One region of the Streptomyces sp. NPDC058662 genome, then DNA from elsewhere that is predicted to be linked to it. Evidence: riboswitches for the same ligand, from Rfam matches in the RefSeq annotation. Region 1 holds a riboswitch; the other holds the start of a gene.
The links. Region 1 has a riboswitch for S-adenosylmethionine ahead of thrC (threonine synthase). Riboswitches for the same ligand answer to the same signal wherever they lie in the genome.
Positions count from the first base shown of each region.

Region 2: another riboswitch for S-adenosylmethionine. It lies ahead of ACFWUQ_RS24315 (aminotransferase class V-fold PLP-dependent enzyme); the one in region 1 lies ahead of thrC (threonine synthase).

Region 1 is NZ_JBHXRU010000067.1:13,393-20,664, forward strand. It holds gene ACFWUQ_RS21890 (trehalose-6-phosphate synthase) at 1-1,408, opposite strand, end outside; gene ACFWUQ_RS21895 (glucosyl-3-phosphoglycerate synthase) at 1,504-2,454, opposite strand; SAM riboswitch class I at 2,639-2,793, shown strand; gene thrC (threonine synthase) at 2,811-4,100, shown strand; gene ACFWUQ_RS21905 (MoaD/ThiS family protein) at 4,135-4,410, shown strand; gene ACFWUQ_RS21910 (cold-shock protein) at 4,843-5,049, shown strand; gene groL (chaperonin GroEL) at 5,413-7,035, shown strand; gene ACFWUQ_RS21920 (phosphoribosylanthranilate isomerase) at 7,190-7,272, shown strand, end outside.
Region 2 is NZ_JBHXRU010000083.1:11,052-18,323, reverse strand. It holds gene ACFWUQ_RS24340 (heme-copper oxidase subunit III) at 1-54, shown strand, start outside; gene ACFWUQ_RS24335 (c-type cytochrome) at 131-940, shown strand; gene ACFWUQ_RS24330 (Rieske 2Fe-2S domain-containing protein) at 937-1,995, shown strand; gene ACFWUQ_RS24325 (cytochrome bc complex cytochrome b subunit) at 1,992-3,647, shown strand; gene trpD (anthranilate phosphoribosyltransferase) at 3,819-4,883, shown strand; SAM riboswitch class IV at 4,973-5,089, shown strand; gene ACFWUQ_RS24315 (aminotransferase class V-fold PLP-dependent enzyme) at 5,309-6,709, shown strand; gene ACFWUQ_RS24310 (Lrp/AsnC ligand binding domain-containing protein) at 6,755-7,036, opposite strand; gene ACFWUQ_RS24305 (rhomboid family intramembrane serine protease) at 7,033-7,272, opposite strand, start outside.

The sequences.
Region 1 (7,272 bases):
CCGTCGCGGCCGCCGCGAGGCGCTTCGTGCGCTCCGCCCGCTCCCCCTCCGGCATCGCCAGCGCCGCGTGCAGCGCCTGCGCCGTCTGCGTCACGTCGTACGGGTTCACCGTCAGCGCGTCCTCGGCGAGCTCCTCGTACGCCCCCGCCCCCGTCGACAGCACCAGCGCGCACCCCGCCTCCGACACCACCGGGATCTCCTTCGCCACCAGGTTCATGCCGTCGCGCACCGGGTTCACCAGCGCCACGTCCGCCATCCGGTACGCCGCCAGCGACCGCGCGAAGTCGTCCTTCACCGACACCAGCACCGGCTGCCAGTCCCCGGTGCCGAACTCCGCGTTGATCTCCGCCGCCAGCGTGGCCACCGCGTCGGTGTAGTCCCGGTACACCTTCAGGTCCTGCCGCGAGGGGTACGCCGACGCCAGGTGCACCACCCGGCCGCGCCACTCGGGGCGGGTCGTCAGCAGCTCCCGGTACGCCAGCAGCCCGCGCAGGATGTTCTTCGACAGCTCCGTCCGGTCCACCCGGACGATCGTCTTGCGGCCCGCGACCTCCGCCCGCAGCTCCGCCAGCTTCCCGTCGACCTCCGGACGGTGCGCCAGCGCCCGCAGCTCCTCCGCATCGACCCCGAGCGGGTACGCCTCCACCACCGTCTCCCGCACCGGCCCGAGCCCGCCGTCCGCGCCCGTCCGGCGGTGTTCGACCGCGGCGGGCTGCCCGCCGCGGGCGTGGCGGGCGAGGGCGGTCCCGCCCGCGGTGTCGGTGCTCGCGCAGGCGAGGAAGCTGTCGCCCCACTGCCCGGTGTGGAAGCCGAGCCGGTCCGCCCCGAGCATCCCCCACAGCAGCTGCTCCCGGACGTCGTCCGGCAGCATCCGCATGAACTCGGGGGACGCCCACGGCGTGTGCGTGAAGTGCGCGATCCGCAGGTCCGGCCGCAGCTCGCGCAGCGCGCCCGGGACCAGCGCCAGGTGGTAGTCCTGCACGAGGACGGCCGCGCCCGGCGCCGCCTCCTCGGCGAGGGCCTCGGCGAAGGCGCCGTTGTACGCCACGTACGAGTCCCACTGGCGCCGGAACGCCGCGTCGAAGACCGGCTCGCGCGGGATGTCGTAGAGGTGGTGGTGGGTGAACCAGAGGACCGAGTTCGCGATGCCGTTGTAGGCGTCGTCGTACACCGCGGGATCGATGTCCAGCATCCGGACGCCCGGCTCGGCGACGCCCCGCCGCACCGCCTCCCGGTCCGCCTCCGACAGGGCCGCGCAGATCCACAGGGCGCCTGGTTGCTCCGCGAGCGCGGCGGAGAGCCCCGAGACGAGTCCGCCCCCGCCGCGCCGGGCGGTGAGCGTGCCGTCGGGGTCGAGGGCGTAGGAGAGCGGGCCGCGGTTGGCGGCGACGAGTACCTGAGAAGCCATGCCGCCAACCTAGCCCCGCCCGCGCTCGCTCAAACGTGTGGACGGGGGCGGCCGGGGTCCGGGACCGGCCCGCGCCGCGCTCCGCGGCAGCCGGTTCAGGCCACGCGGCGCACGGCGTACTCCGGGATCCCGCGCATCGGCGGCCGCTCCTCGGTGTCCACCGCGTACGTCCGCGGAACGAACCCGTCCGGACCCCGCTCGAACTGCGTCAGCTCGGGCCGCACCAGGTGTCCGCGCGAGAGCCGCAGCTGCGCCGTGCGGTAGATCGCGGCGGCCATCCGGCCCAGCGCCTGCCCGTCCTGGTGGCGGTGGACCCGTACGCCCACGTCCACCTGGGCCAGCGCGTCCAGACCGACCGTGTGCAGCGCGTCCACGAGCAGGCCCAGCTCGACCCCGTACCCGACGGGGAACGGCAGCCGCTCCAGCAGCGAGCGCCGCACCGCGTACTCGCCGCCCAGCGGCTGGACGAAGCCGGCCAGCAGCGGCCAGTGCAGGTTCAGCAGCGGGCGCGCCACCAGCTCGGTCACCCGGCCGCCCTGGCCCGGGGCGTCGCCCAGCGGGCGGTCGTACATCGCCTTGACGAACTGCACGTCGGGCTCGGTCAGCAGCGGTCCGACGATCCCGGAGACGAAGGAGGCCGAGAAGTCCCGCAGATCGGCGTCGACGAAGCAGACCACGTCCCCGGTGGTGGCCAGCAGCGAGCGCCACAGCACCTCGCCCTTGCCGGGCAGCGCGGGCAGCCTCGGCAGGATCGCGTCACGGCGCACCACGCGGGCGCCGGCCTCCGCCGCGACCTCGGCCGTCCGGTCCGCGGAGCCGGAGTCGACCACCACCAGTTCGTCCACCAGCGGTACGGGCAGGCCCTCGATCAGGTCGCGCCGGATCACCTCGACGATGGCGCCGACCGTCGCCTCCTCGTCGAGCGCGGGCAGCACCACGCTGACCGTCGTGCCCGCCGCCCGTTTCCGGTCGAGCAGCTGGCCGAGCGGTCGGTCGGCGGCGGACCAGGAGCGGTCGGCCAGCCAGCGCTCCACCTCTTCCAGCACTCTCGGTACTCCCTGCGTCGATCCCTTTGGGGTGAAATATGATCCATCTCGCGGTTCGGACGGCTGTCTCAACCATCCGGACCTTCGGTTACAGTCTTGAACAACGCGAAGGGCCACCGCATGTCGGGGGTCCCCGCGCACAAACGCCCGGGAGCGCCGCACAGCGCGCGGCCCGGTGCCATACCGCTCATCCAGAGGGGCAGAGGGACACGGCCCGTTGAAGCCCCGGCAACCCTCCAGTCGGTTCTCGCGTTCGCGTCACGCACGCCAGCGAGGTCCCCGGCTAGGGAAGGTGCCAATTCCGTCTCATGGCGAAGTGCGCCATGGGGAAGATGAGGAGAAAGGGCCTCGCCATCATGGCTGCACAGACTGTCGCCACCTCCGCCGACCTGGATTCTGTCGACCTCGGACCCGCCACCGGCCTCTCCTGTCGCGAGTGCGGTACCCGCTTCGAGCTCGGTCCGATCTTCGCGTGCGCCGAGTGCTTCGGACCGCTGGAAGTCGCCTACGACCTCCCCCTCGGGGACCCCGAGGCGCTGCGCGCCGCGATCGAGGCCGGCCCCGACAACATCTGGCGGTACGCGCCGCTGCTGCCCGTCCCCGCGGACGTGGCCTCCAAGCCGAGCCTTAACCCCGGCTTCACCAAGCTCGTGGACGCGGCCAACCTGGCCAAGGAGCTCGGCGTCACCGGCAAGCTCTACGTCAAGGACGACTCCGGCAACCCGACGCACTCCTTCAAGGACCGCGTCGTGGCCATCGCCGTGGAGGCCGCCCGCGCCTTCGGCTTCACCACCCTGTCCTGCTCCTCCACGGGCAACCTGGCCGGCGCCGTCGGCGCCGCCGCCGCCCGCGCCGGCTTCCGGTCCTGCGTGTTCATCCCGCACGACCTGGAGCAGGGCAAGGTCGTCATGGCCGGCGTGTACGGCGGCGACCTGGTCGGCATCGAGGGCAACTACGACGACGTCAACCGCTTCTGCTCCGAGCTCATCGGCGACCCGCTGGGCGAGGGCTGGGGCTTCGTCAACGTCAACCTGCGCCCGTACTACGGCGAGGGCTCCAAGACCCTGGCGTACGAGATCTGCGAGCAGCTCGGCTGGCGGCTGCCCGACCAGATCGTCATCCCGATCGCGTCGGGCTCGCAGCTGACGAAGATCGACAAGGGACTGCGGGAGCTGGTCGCGCTCGGCCTCGTCGAGGACAAGCCGTACAAGATCTTCGGCGCCCAGGCCGAGGGCTGCTCCCCGGTGTCTACGGCCTTCAAGGCCGGGCACGACGTGGTCCGCCCGCAGAAGCCGAACACCATCGCCAAGTCCCTGGCCATCGGCAACCCGGCGGACGGCCCGTACGTGCTGGACATCGCCCGCCGCACCGGCGGCTTCGTCGAGGACGTCAACGACGAGCAGGTCGTCGAGGCCATCAAGCTCCTCGCGCAGACCGAGGGCATCTTCGCCGAGACGGCGGGCGGGGTGACCGTCGGCGTGACGAAGAAGCTCATCGAGAACGGGCAGCTCGACCCGGCGCTGACCACCGTCGTCCTCAACACCGGTGACGGCCTCAAGACCCTGGAGGCGGTGGCCGCGGACAGCGGCCAGAGCGCCACCATCCGCCCGAGCCTGGACGCCTTCCGCGCCGCCGGCCTGGCCTGAGTACCCTCCCCGCACCCGGAAAGGCAGTAGCGCCATGAGCGTCAACGTCCGCATCCCCACCATCCTGCGCACCTACACCGGCGGCCGGGCCGAGGTCCCCGCCGAGGGCGCCACGCTGGCGGAGGTCATCCAGTCCCTGGAGCAGAGCCACCCGGGCATCGCCGCGCGCGTCCTGGACGACCAGGGCAAGCTGCGCCGCTTCGTGAACGTCTACGTCAACGACGACGACGTGCGCTTCGAGGGCGGGCTGGAGGCGAAGACGCCGGACGGCGCCGGCGTCTCGATCATCCCCGCCGTCGCCGGAGGCTGACCGGCTCCGCGCGGAGGGGTCCGGCCGCCGCGGCCGGATGCCCCGCCTGACACGCGAATCCCTTATTACCCCCTCCGTCAAAAAGCGGAGGGGGTAATTCTGTTTGATTGGGCGCGGTAGAGTTGGGGAAGTCCCCTCCGCTGGACTTGCCCGCCGCATATGAACGGGTCGCGTGAGGGTCGACATCGGGTCAATGTGCAAGCGCGGTATGGGGCTTTGGCGAGATATGCCGGGCCCGAGTTGCCCGGGAAGATGCCAAATTTTCACTCTATTTCAATGTATCTGGGTGTCCAGAATTCTCGTCGGATTGACCTGTTGCAGACAGCACCCGCGCAGATACATTCAGCCTCGGTCGACGCGTTCCGACGCAAGTTCTGACCCGGGATCGCGAAGTGCGTTCCTGCGCAAGGGCCAGTAATAGGGGAGTTAGGCATGGCTCAGGGCACCGTCAAGTGGTTCAACGCGGAGAAGGGCTACGGCTTCATCGCGGTCGACGGTGGTGCGGATGTGTTCGTCCACTACAGCGCCATCCAGATGGACGGGTACCGCACCCTTGAAGAGGGTCAGCGGGTCGAGTTCGAGATCTCGCAGGGCCAGAAGGGTCCGCAGGCGGACATGGTCAAGCTCGCACTCGGCTAGTCCTGGCGCGATCGACCGCCCACGCGTGCACGACGAGGGGCCCACATCCTGGACACGGGATGTGGGCCCCTCGCGCGTCGCGGACCGGTGCGGCGCCCCTCGCGGCCCGTGTGCGGCAGGCGTCCGGGCCCCCGCGCGGCGCGCGGCGCCCACCGGCCATTGCCCGAAGCCGCTTGCACTCGGAGGGGTCGAGTGCTAATCATTGGCGTTAGCACTCTCCTGCTGAGAGTGCTACAAAACGAGGACCGGGTCGGTGAGGCCCGCAGGGTCCGGCGGGAAGGAACCGCCGGGCACGCAGGCCGTCCGTCGCGGGCGCGGGCGCGGTCCGGAGCAATCCACCCCTGTCCGGGAGGACCACTTCAGATGGCCAAGATCATTGCGTTCGACGAGGAGGCCCGGCGCGGCCTTGAGCGTGGGATGAACCAGCTCGCCGACGCCGTCAAGGTCACCCTTGGCCCCAAGGGTCGCAACGTCGTCCTTGAGAAGAAGTGGGGCGCCCCCACGATCACCAACGATGGTGTCTCCATCGCCAAGGAGATCGAGCTTGAGGACCCGTACGAGAAGATCGGCGCCGAGCTGGTCAAGGAAGTCGCCAAGAAGACGGACGACGTAGCGGGCGACGGTACGACCACCGCCACCGTGCTGGCTCAGGCACTCGTTCGCGAGGGCCTGCGCAACGTGGCCGCCGGCGCCAACCCGATGGCCCTCAAGCGTGGTATCGAGAAGGCCGTCGAGGCCGTCTCCGCCGCCCTGCTCGCCCAGGCGAAGGATGTCGAGACCAAGGAGCAGATCGCTTCCACGGCCTCCATCTCCGCCGCCGACACCCAGATCGGCGAGCTCATCGCCGAGGCCATGGACAAGGTCGGCAAGGAAGGCGTCATCACCGTCGAGGAGTCGCAGACCTTCGGTCTGGAGCTTGAGCTCACCGAGGGCATGCGCTTCGACAAGGGCTACATCTCGGCGTACTTCGCCACCGACATGGAGCGCATGGAGTCGTCCCTCGACGACCCGTACATCCTGATCGTCAACTCCAAGATCGGCTCGGTCAAGGACCTGCTGCCGCTCCTGGAGAAGGTCATGCAGTCCGGCAAGCCGCTGCTGATCATCGCCGAGGACGTCGAGGGGGAGGCCCTGTCGACCCTGGTCGTCAACAAGATCCGCGGCACCTTCAAGTCTGTCGCCGTCAAGGCTCCGGGCTTCGGCGACCGCCGCAAGGCCATGCTCGGCGACATCGCCATCCTCACCGGTGGCACCGTCATCTCCGAGGAGGTCGGCCTCAAGCTGGAGAACGCCGGTCTCGACCTGCTGGGCCGCGCCCGCAAGGTCGTCATCACCAAGGACGAGACCACCATCGTCGACGGTGCCGGTGACAGCGACCAGGTCGCCGGTCGCGTGAACCAGATCCGTGCCGAGATCGAGAACTCCGACTCGGACTACGACCGCGAGAAGCTCCAGGAGCGCCTCGCGAAGCTGGCCGGCGGCGTGGCCGTCATCAAGGCCGGTGCCGCGACCGAGGTGGAGCTCAAGGAGCGCAAGCACCGCATCGAGGACGCCGTTCGCAACGCGAAGGCGGCCGTCGAGGAGGGCATCGTCGCCGGTGGCGGCGTGGCCCTGCTGCAGGCCTCCGCGGTCTTCGAGAAGCTGGAGCTCACGGGCGACGAGGCGACCGGCGCCAACGCCGTGCGCCTGGCCCTGGAGGCCCCGCTCAAGCAGATCGCCGTCAACGGCGGCCTTGAGGGCGGCGTCGTCGTCGAGAAGGTGCGCAACCTGCCGATCGGCCACGGCCTGAACGCCGCGACCGGCGAGTACGTCGACATGATCGCCGAGGGCATCATCGACCCGGCGAAGGTCACGCGCTCCGCGCTGCAGAACGCCGCGTCGATCGCCGCGCTGTTCCTGACGACCGAGGCCGTCATCGCCGACAAGCCCGAGAAGGCCGGTGCCCCCGCGGGCGGCGGCATGCCGGGTGGTGACATGGACTTCTGATCGGCCCCTGGCTGATCGGCTGTTCTCGAACGAGGGCGGCACCCCTGCCGGGGTGCCGCCCTCGGGCGTTCCCGCGGCCCGGCGACGCCCGGGAGGACCGCCCGGTGGGCGGGACGGGGCGGCGGGGGGCCGGGGGGTTTGGTTGACTCGGGGTATGAGCGAGAGCAGTGCACTGTTCGTCAAGATCTGCGGCCTCCGGACCGCCCGCGACGTCGACGCGGCCGTCGGCGCCGGGGC
Region 2 (7,272 bases), on a different contig from region 1:
TTCGTCGATGTCGTCTGGATCGGCCTCTTCGCCACGATCTACCTGATCAAGTAGCGAACACGTCGCCGGGCCCGACCCGGCACTCCATCCAGAAACACCGACGCAGAAGATCCTGACACCGGGGTAATCCGTGAAAAAGCTCTCCGCACGACGACGCCATCCGCTGGCGGCGGTCGTCGTTCTACTCCTCGCGCTGGCGGCCACTGGGGGGCTGTACGCCGCCTTCGCCCCCGCGGGCAAGGCGCAGGCCGACGAAACCGCCCAGTCCCTCGCCATCGAGGAGGGCCAGAAGCTCTACGCCGTAGGCTGCGCAAGCTGCCACGGGCCCGGCGGTCAGGGTTCCTCTGACGGCCCGAGCCTGGTCGGCGTCGGCTCCGCGGCCGTCGACTTCCAGGTGAGCACGGGCCGCATGCCCGCGCAGCAGCCCGGCGCGCAGGTTCCGAAGAAGCCGAACATCTACACCCAGGCGCAGATCGACCAGCTGGCCGCGTACATCGCGTCCCTCGGTGCCGGTCCGATCACGCCGACCGAGAAGCAGTACGACCCGGCGGGTGCCGACATCGCCAAGGGTGGTGAGCTGTTCCGCAACAACTGCGCGCAGTGCCACAACTTCACCGGCGAGGGCGGCGCGCTGACGAACGGCAAGTACGCCCCGAACCTTGAGGACGTCTCGCCGAAGCACATCTACGAGGCCATGCTCACCGGCCCGCAGAACATGCCTTCCTTCCCGGACAGCACCATGCCGGAGCAGGCAAAGAAGGACATCATCGCGTACCTCCAGAACGTCAACGGCGAGAAGTCGACCAACCCCGGCGGGCTCAAGCTCGGTGGCCTCGGCCCCGTCTCCGAGGGTCTGTTCGGCTGGATCTTCGGTCTGGGTGCGCTGATCGCTGTCGCCGTCTGGGTCGCGGCCCACACCGCTAAGGCCAAGAAGTCATGAGTAGCCAAGACATTCCCGAAGAGAAGCACCTGCCGAGCGAGCAGGGCGACGTCCACCACGGTGGCGTAGCGGTCGCGGACGCCCCGTTCGCCGACCCGGGCCTGCCGGTCCACAAGCCGCGCATCCAGGACATCGACGAGCGTGCTGCGAAGCGCTCCGAGCGCACCGTCGCGATGCTGTTCACGCTGTCGATGCTGGCCACGATCGGCTTCATCGCGTCCTACGTGATCTTCCCGGTCGACAAGATCGTCTACATCTTCCCCATCGGGAAGGTGAGCGCGCTCAACTTCTCCCTGGGTATGACCCTGGGCGTCGCGCTGTTCTGCATCGGCGCGGGCGCGGTCCACTGGGCCCGCACCCTGATGTCCGACGTGGAGGTCGCCGACGAGCGCCACCCGATCGCCGCTCCGCCGGAGGTCAAGGCGCGGGTCATGCAGGACTTCGCCGACGGGGCGAACGAGTCCGGCATCGGCCGCCGGCCGCTGATCCGCAACACGATGCTCGGCGCGATGGCCCTGGTCCCGCTCTCCGGCGTCATGCTGCTGCGCGACCTGGGCCCGCTGCCCGAGGACAAGCTGCGCAAGACCCTGTGGGCCAAGGGCAAGCTGCTCATCAACCAGAACACGATGGAGCCGCTGCGTCCCGAGGACATCGTGGTCGGCTCGCTGACCTTCGCCAAGCCCGAGGGCCTGGAGGAGGACGCGCACGACTACATGTCCCAGATCGCCAAGGCCGCCCTGATGATCGTCCGCATCCAGCCGGACGACATCAAGGACAAGCGGGAGCTGGAGTGGTCCCACGACGGCATCGTGGCGTACTCCAAGATCTGCACCCACGTCGGCTGTCCGATCAGCCTGTACGAGCAGCAGACGCACCACGTGCTCTGCCCGTGCCACCAGTCCACCTTCGACCTCTCCGACGGCGCCCGTGTCATCTTCGGCCCGGCTGGTCACGCCCTTCCGCAGCTGCGGATCGGTGTGAATGACGAAGGCTTCCTCGAAGCGCTCGGCGACTTCGAAGAGCCCGTCGGTCCTGCATTCTGGGAGCGCGGATGAGCACTGCCACCACCAATTCATCAGCGCCCGGCGCGCCGGGCGACACGGCGCGCAAGGCGCCGGCCGGCGAGCGCGTAGCGGACTGGGCGGACGGCCGCCTGGGCATCTACAGCCTGGCCAAGTCCAACATGCGCAAGATCTTCCCGGACCACTGGTCCTTCATGCTGGGTGAGATCTGCCTGTACAGCTTCATCATCATCATCCTCACGGGTGTGTACCTGACGCTGTTCTTCCACCCGAGCATGAACGAGGTCGTGTACCACGGCTCGTACGTGCCGATGCAGGGTGTCCGGATGTCCGAGGCCTTCGCCTCGACACTGAACATCAGCTTCGACGTCCGCGGCGGCCTGCTCATCCGGCAGATCCACCACTGGGCGGCACTGATCTTCGTCGCGGCGATGATGGTGCACATGATGCGCGTCTTCTTCACCGGCGCGTTCCGCAAGCCCCGCGAGATCAACTGGGTCTTCGGCTTCCTGCTGCTGGTCCTCGGCATGTTCACCGGTTTCACCGGCTACTCGCTGCCCGACGACCTGCTCTCGGGCACCGGTGTCCGCTTCATGCAGGGCGCGATCCTGTCCGTGCCGGTCGTCGGCACGTACCTGTCGATGTTCCTGTTCGGCGGGGAGTTCCCCGGCCACGACTTCGTGGCCCGGTTCTACTCGATCCACATCCTGCTGCTGCCCGGCATCATGATGGGCCTGCTGGTGGCCCACCTGATCCTGGTCTTCTACCACAAGCACACCCAGTTCCCGGGTCCCGGCAAGACGAACAACAACGTCGTCGGCATGCCGCTGCTCCCGGTGTACATGGCGAAGGCCGGCGGCTTCTTCTTCCTGGTCTTCGGCATCATCGCGGCCATCGCGGGCATCGCCTCGATCAACCCGATCTGGGCCCTCGGACCGTACGTCCCGGACCACGTGTCCACGGGCGCGCAGCCGGACTGGTACATGGGCTTCTCCGAGGGCCTCATCCGGGCGATGCCCGGCTGGGAGATCAACCTCTGGGGCCACACGCTCGTCCTGGGCGTGTTCGTACCGCTGGTGATCTTCCCGCTGGTGCTGGCCGCGATCGCGGTGTACCCGTTCATCGAGTCCTGGGTCACCGGCGACAAGCGCGAGCACCACATCCTGGACCGCCCGCGCAACGTCCCGACCCGTACCGCCTTCGGTGTGGCCTGGCTGACCTGGTACGTCATCCTGCTGATCGCCGGTGGAAACGACATGTTCGCGCAGTACTTCCACCTGTCGATCAACTCGATCACCTGGTTCGCCCGGATCGGCTTCTTCATCGGCCCGGTCATCGCCTTCGTCATCACCAAGCGGATCTGCCTCGGCCTCCAGCGCCGGGACCGGGACAAGGTGCTGCACGGCCGCGAGACCGGCATCATCAAGCGCCTGCCGCACGGTGAGTTCGTCGAGATCCACGAGCCGCTCCCGCAGGGCCAGCTGCACACGCTGACCCAGCACGAGCAGTACAAGCCGGTCGAGATCGGCCCGACGGTCGACGAGAACGGTGTCGAGCGCAAGGTGAAGCTCACCGAGAAGCTGCGGGCGAAGCTCAGCAAGGGCTACTACGCCGAGGACAGCCAGATTCCGAAGCCCACGGTGGAGGAGTACAAGGAGATCCAGAGCGGCCACGGCCACCACTGATCCGTTCGAGGGACTGATTCCGGTCAGTCCTGGTGTTGCCACGGCGAGAGCCCCGTCCAGGGTCTGGACGGGGCTCTTTGCCGTCCCCCGGGGCTGGATAGGCTGGAGCCCTTCCCATTCGACGTGGGCGGCGCAGACGGGGGCAGCCCCCACCAGCAGCAGGAGCGGACCATGGACGTTGTGACCCCGGCAGGCGGCGACAGCGTGGCGGCCCGCGGCTGGCCGGGCCTCCTCGACGCCCTGCTGACCGGCCGGGACCTGCGCGCCGAGGACACCGCCTGGGCCATGGACAAGATCATGCGCGGGGAGGCCACCGACGCCCAGATCGCCGGGTTCGCGGTCGCCCTGCGCGCCAAGGGCGAGACCGTGGCGGAGATCAACGGCCTCGTCCGGACCATGTACGACCACGCCAACCTGATCGAGGTACCGGGCCGGACGGTGGACATCGTCGGCACCGGCGGCGACGGGGCCAAGACCGTCAACATCTCGACGATGTCGGCGATCGTGGTGGCCGGTACGGGCGCCAAGGTGGTCAAGCACGGCAACCGGGCCGCGTCCTCGGCGAGCGGGGCCTCGGACGTCCTGGAGAAGCTCGGCGTCAACCTCGACCTCACCCCGGCCCGGGTCGCCGAGGTCGCGGAGGAGGCCGGTATCACCTTCTGCTTCGCGGTGAAGTTCCACCCGGCGCTGCGCCATGTGGCCGGCGCCCGCAAGGAGCTGGGCATCCGGACCACCTTCAACTTCCTGGGCCCGCTGACCAACCCCGCCCGGGTACGGGCCCAGGCGACCGGTGTGGCCGATGCCAGGGTGGCCCCCATCATGGCGGGGGTGCTCGCCGAGCGCGGCTCCTCCGCGCTGGTCTTCCGGGGCGACGACGGCCTCGACGAACTCACCACCACCGCCACCTCGCGCGTCTGGTGGGTCCGCGACGGCAGGGTCGCGGAGCAGGCCTTCGACCCCCGCGACGTGGGAGTGCCCCTCGTCGACGTGGCGGCGCTGCGCGGCGCGGACGCCTCGTACAACGCGGACGTGGCCCGCCGCCTGCTGGCCGGCGAGACCGGCCCCGTGCGCGACGCGGTACTGCTGAACGCGGCGGCGGCGCTCGTGGCCCTGGACCCGGGCGAGGGCGCGCTGGAGGAGCAGATCGCCGCCGGCATCACCCGGGCGGCGGAGGCGGTCGACTCGGGCGCGGCCCGCGCCGCGCTGGAGCGGTGGGTGGCGGCCAGCAACGCCTGATCCCGTACGGCGGTTTCGAGTCAAGACCCCGGTCCGCCATGCGGACCGGGGTCTTGCGTCGGCGGGATCTTGTGGCAGGATGCAGACCAGGTCACGAGTGACAGCGTTTAGGCCCCGGCTTGCTGTCCGGCAACCCTCCTTCCGTGGCGGGGTGCCCCGGGTGATGACCAGGCCGTAGGCAGCGAGGTCTACGGCAAGCGCGGATCCCTCGAATCCAGGGGTCCTGGTCTGTCGAGGAGCGTTTTCCGTGAGCAAGCGAATGCGATAGGGCGACTCCGCCCCTTCTTCACCCCCGGATCAGGGCCGCCGCTTCCGTGCGCCCCGCCCGATTCCGGGGCACTCCCCGTACCCCGGACGGCCGCAGAGCCGTACCCGCGTACGGGCACACCGAAGCCATTCACCCCTGCCTGCCGGGAGATTCCGCCATGTCCGCATTCCTGAACGCCGCCCCCGCCGTCCCGAGCGCCGACGCCACCGCCACCGCTGTCGACCCCGCCCGCGCCGAGCCGCTCGCGGTCCTCGGCCGGGACGTCACCGTGCCGCTCGTCACCGGCGGCGAGGTCACCTACGCCGCCCTGGACTACGCGGCCAGCGCCCCCGCCCTGCAGCGGGTCTGGGACGACGTGGCCGCGTACGCCCCCTACTACGGCAGCGTGCACCGCGGCGCCGGGTACCTCTCGCAGCTCTCCACCGACCTCTTCGAGCAGAGCCGCGCCGCGGTCGCCGAGTTCCTCGACTGCCGCCCCGCCGACCAGGTGGTCTTCACGCGCTCCACCACCGACTCGCTCAACCTGCTCGCCGCCGTGCTGCCCGCCGACTGCCAGGTCTTCGTCTTCGAGACCGAGCACCACGCCTCGCTGCTGCCCTGGTCCGACGCCCGGGTCACGTACCTCGACGCCCCGCGCACCCCGGCCGAGGCGGTGGCCCTGCTGGAGCGGGCCCTCGCCGACCGCGAGCCGTACGGCCCGGCGCTGGTGTGCGTCACCGGGGCCTCCAACGTCACCGGCGAGCTGTGGCCGGTCCGCGAACTGGCCGCCGCCGCGCACGCCCACGGCGCGCGGATCGTGCTGGACGCCGCCCAGTTGGCCCCGCACCACCCCGTCTCGGTACGGGAGCTGGACGTCGACTGGGTCGCCTTCTCCGGCCACAAGCTGTACGCGCCCTTCGGCTCGGGCGTCCTGGCCGGCCGCGCCGACTGGCTCCAGGAGGCCGCGCCGTACCTCGCGGGCGGCGGCGCCTCCCGCACGGTGGCCCGGCGCGAGGACGGCGGCGTGGACGTCGAGTGGCACACCACCGCCGCCCGCCACGAGGCCGGCTCCCCGAACGTCATCGGCGTGTACGCGATCGCCTCCGCCTGCCGCGCCCTGAGCGAGGCCGGCTTCGAGGGGCTCGTCGCCCGCGAGCGCCGCCTCATCGCCGCGGTCCGCGAGGGCCTCGCGGAGGTCCCCGAGGTCCGGGTGCTGTCCCTGTTCGGGGACGACGCCCCGCGGGTGGGCGTCATCTCCTTCGTGGTGGACGGCTGGAACAGCTCCCACTTCGCGGCCGCCCTGTCCGCCGAGTACGGGATCGGTGTCCGCGACGGCCTGTTCTGCGCCCACCCGCTCGTCCGCACCCTGCTGGGCGGCGAGACCCAGGAGCCGGGGGCGTGCGGCGCCCCCGAGGCGGCCCCGGGCGAGCGCTCGCTGAACGCCATCCGCGTCAGCTTCGGAGCGGGCACCCCGGACGAGCACGTGGAGCGCTTCGTGCGCGCGGTGCGCGAACTCGTCACGGACGGCGCCCGGTGGCAGTACCGCACGGAGGAGGGCCGCTGCGTCCCCGCCGTCTGACGGGGCGCGGGGCCGGCCCGAGCCCGGGCCCGGCGGGGGAAGGTCCTACGCGTCCAGGCCGATCGCGAAGGCGGCTTCGAGGTCGTGCTGGGAGTAGGTGCGGAACGCCACGTGGGTGTCCGTCGCCTCGACGCCCGGGATCTTGCTGATGCTGCCCGGGATGATGTCCGCGAGGTTCTCGTGGCGGGCCACGCGGACCAGGGCGATCAGGTCGTACGTACCGGTGACGGAGTACACCTCGCTGACGCTGTCCAGCGCGGCGATCGACTCGGCGATCTCGGGGATGCGGTCCACGCTGGTCTTGATGAGCACGATCGCGGTGATCACGGCTGGCTGTCTCCCTCGGTGGCCGTCGCTGGTCGCCTCACTCTAGTCGTACCGCGATAGCGCACCCACGCGTAGAGGAAGCCCGTCGAGAAGCCCACCAGGTGGGCCAGATAGGCCACTCCCGGGCCGCTTCCCGCGCGGTGCGCCGCCACCCCCTGGAGGGCGAACCAGAACAGCAGCACCATCCAGGCGGGGAACCGCAGCGGCAAGAAGAACAGGAACGGGAACAGGCTCGT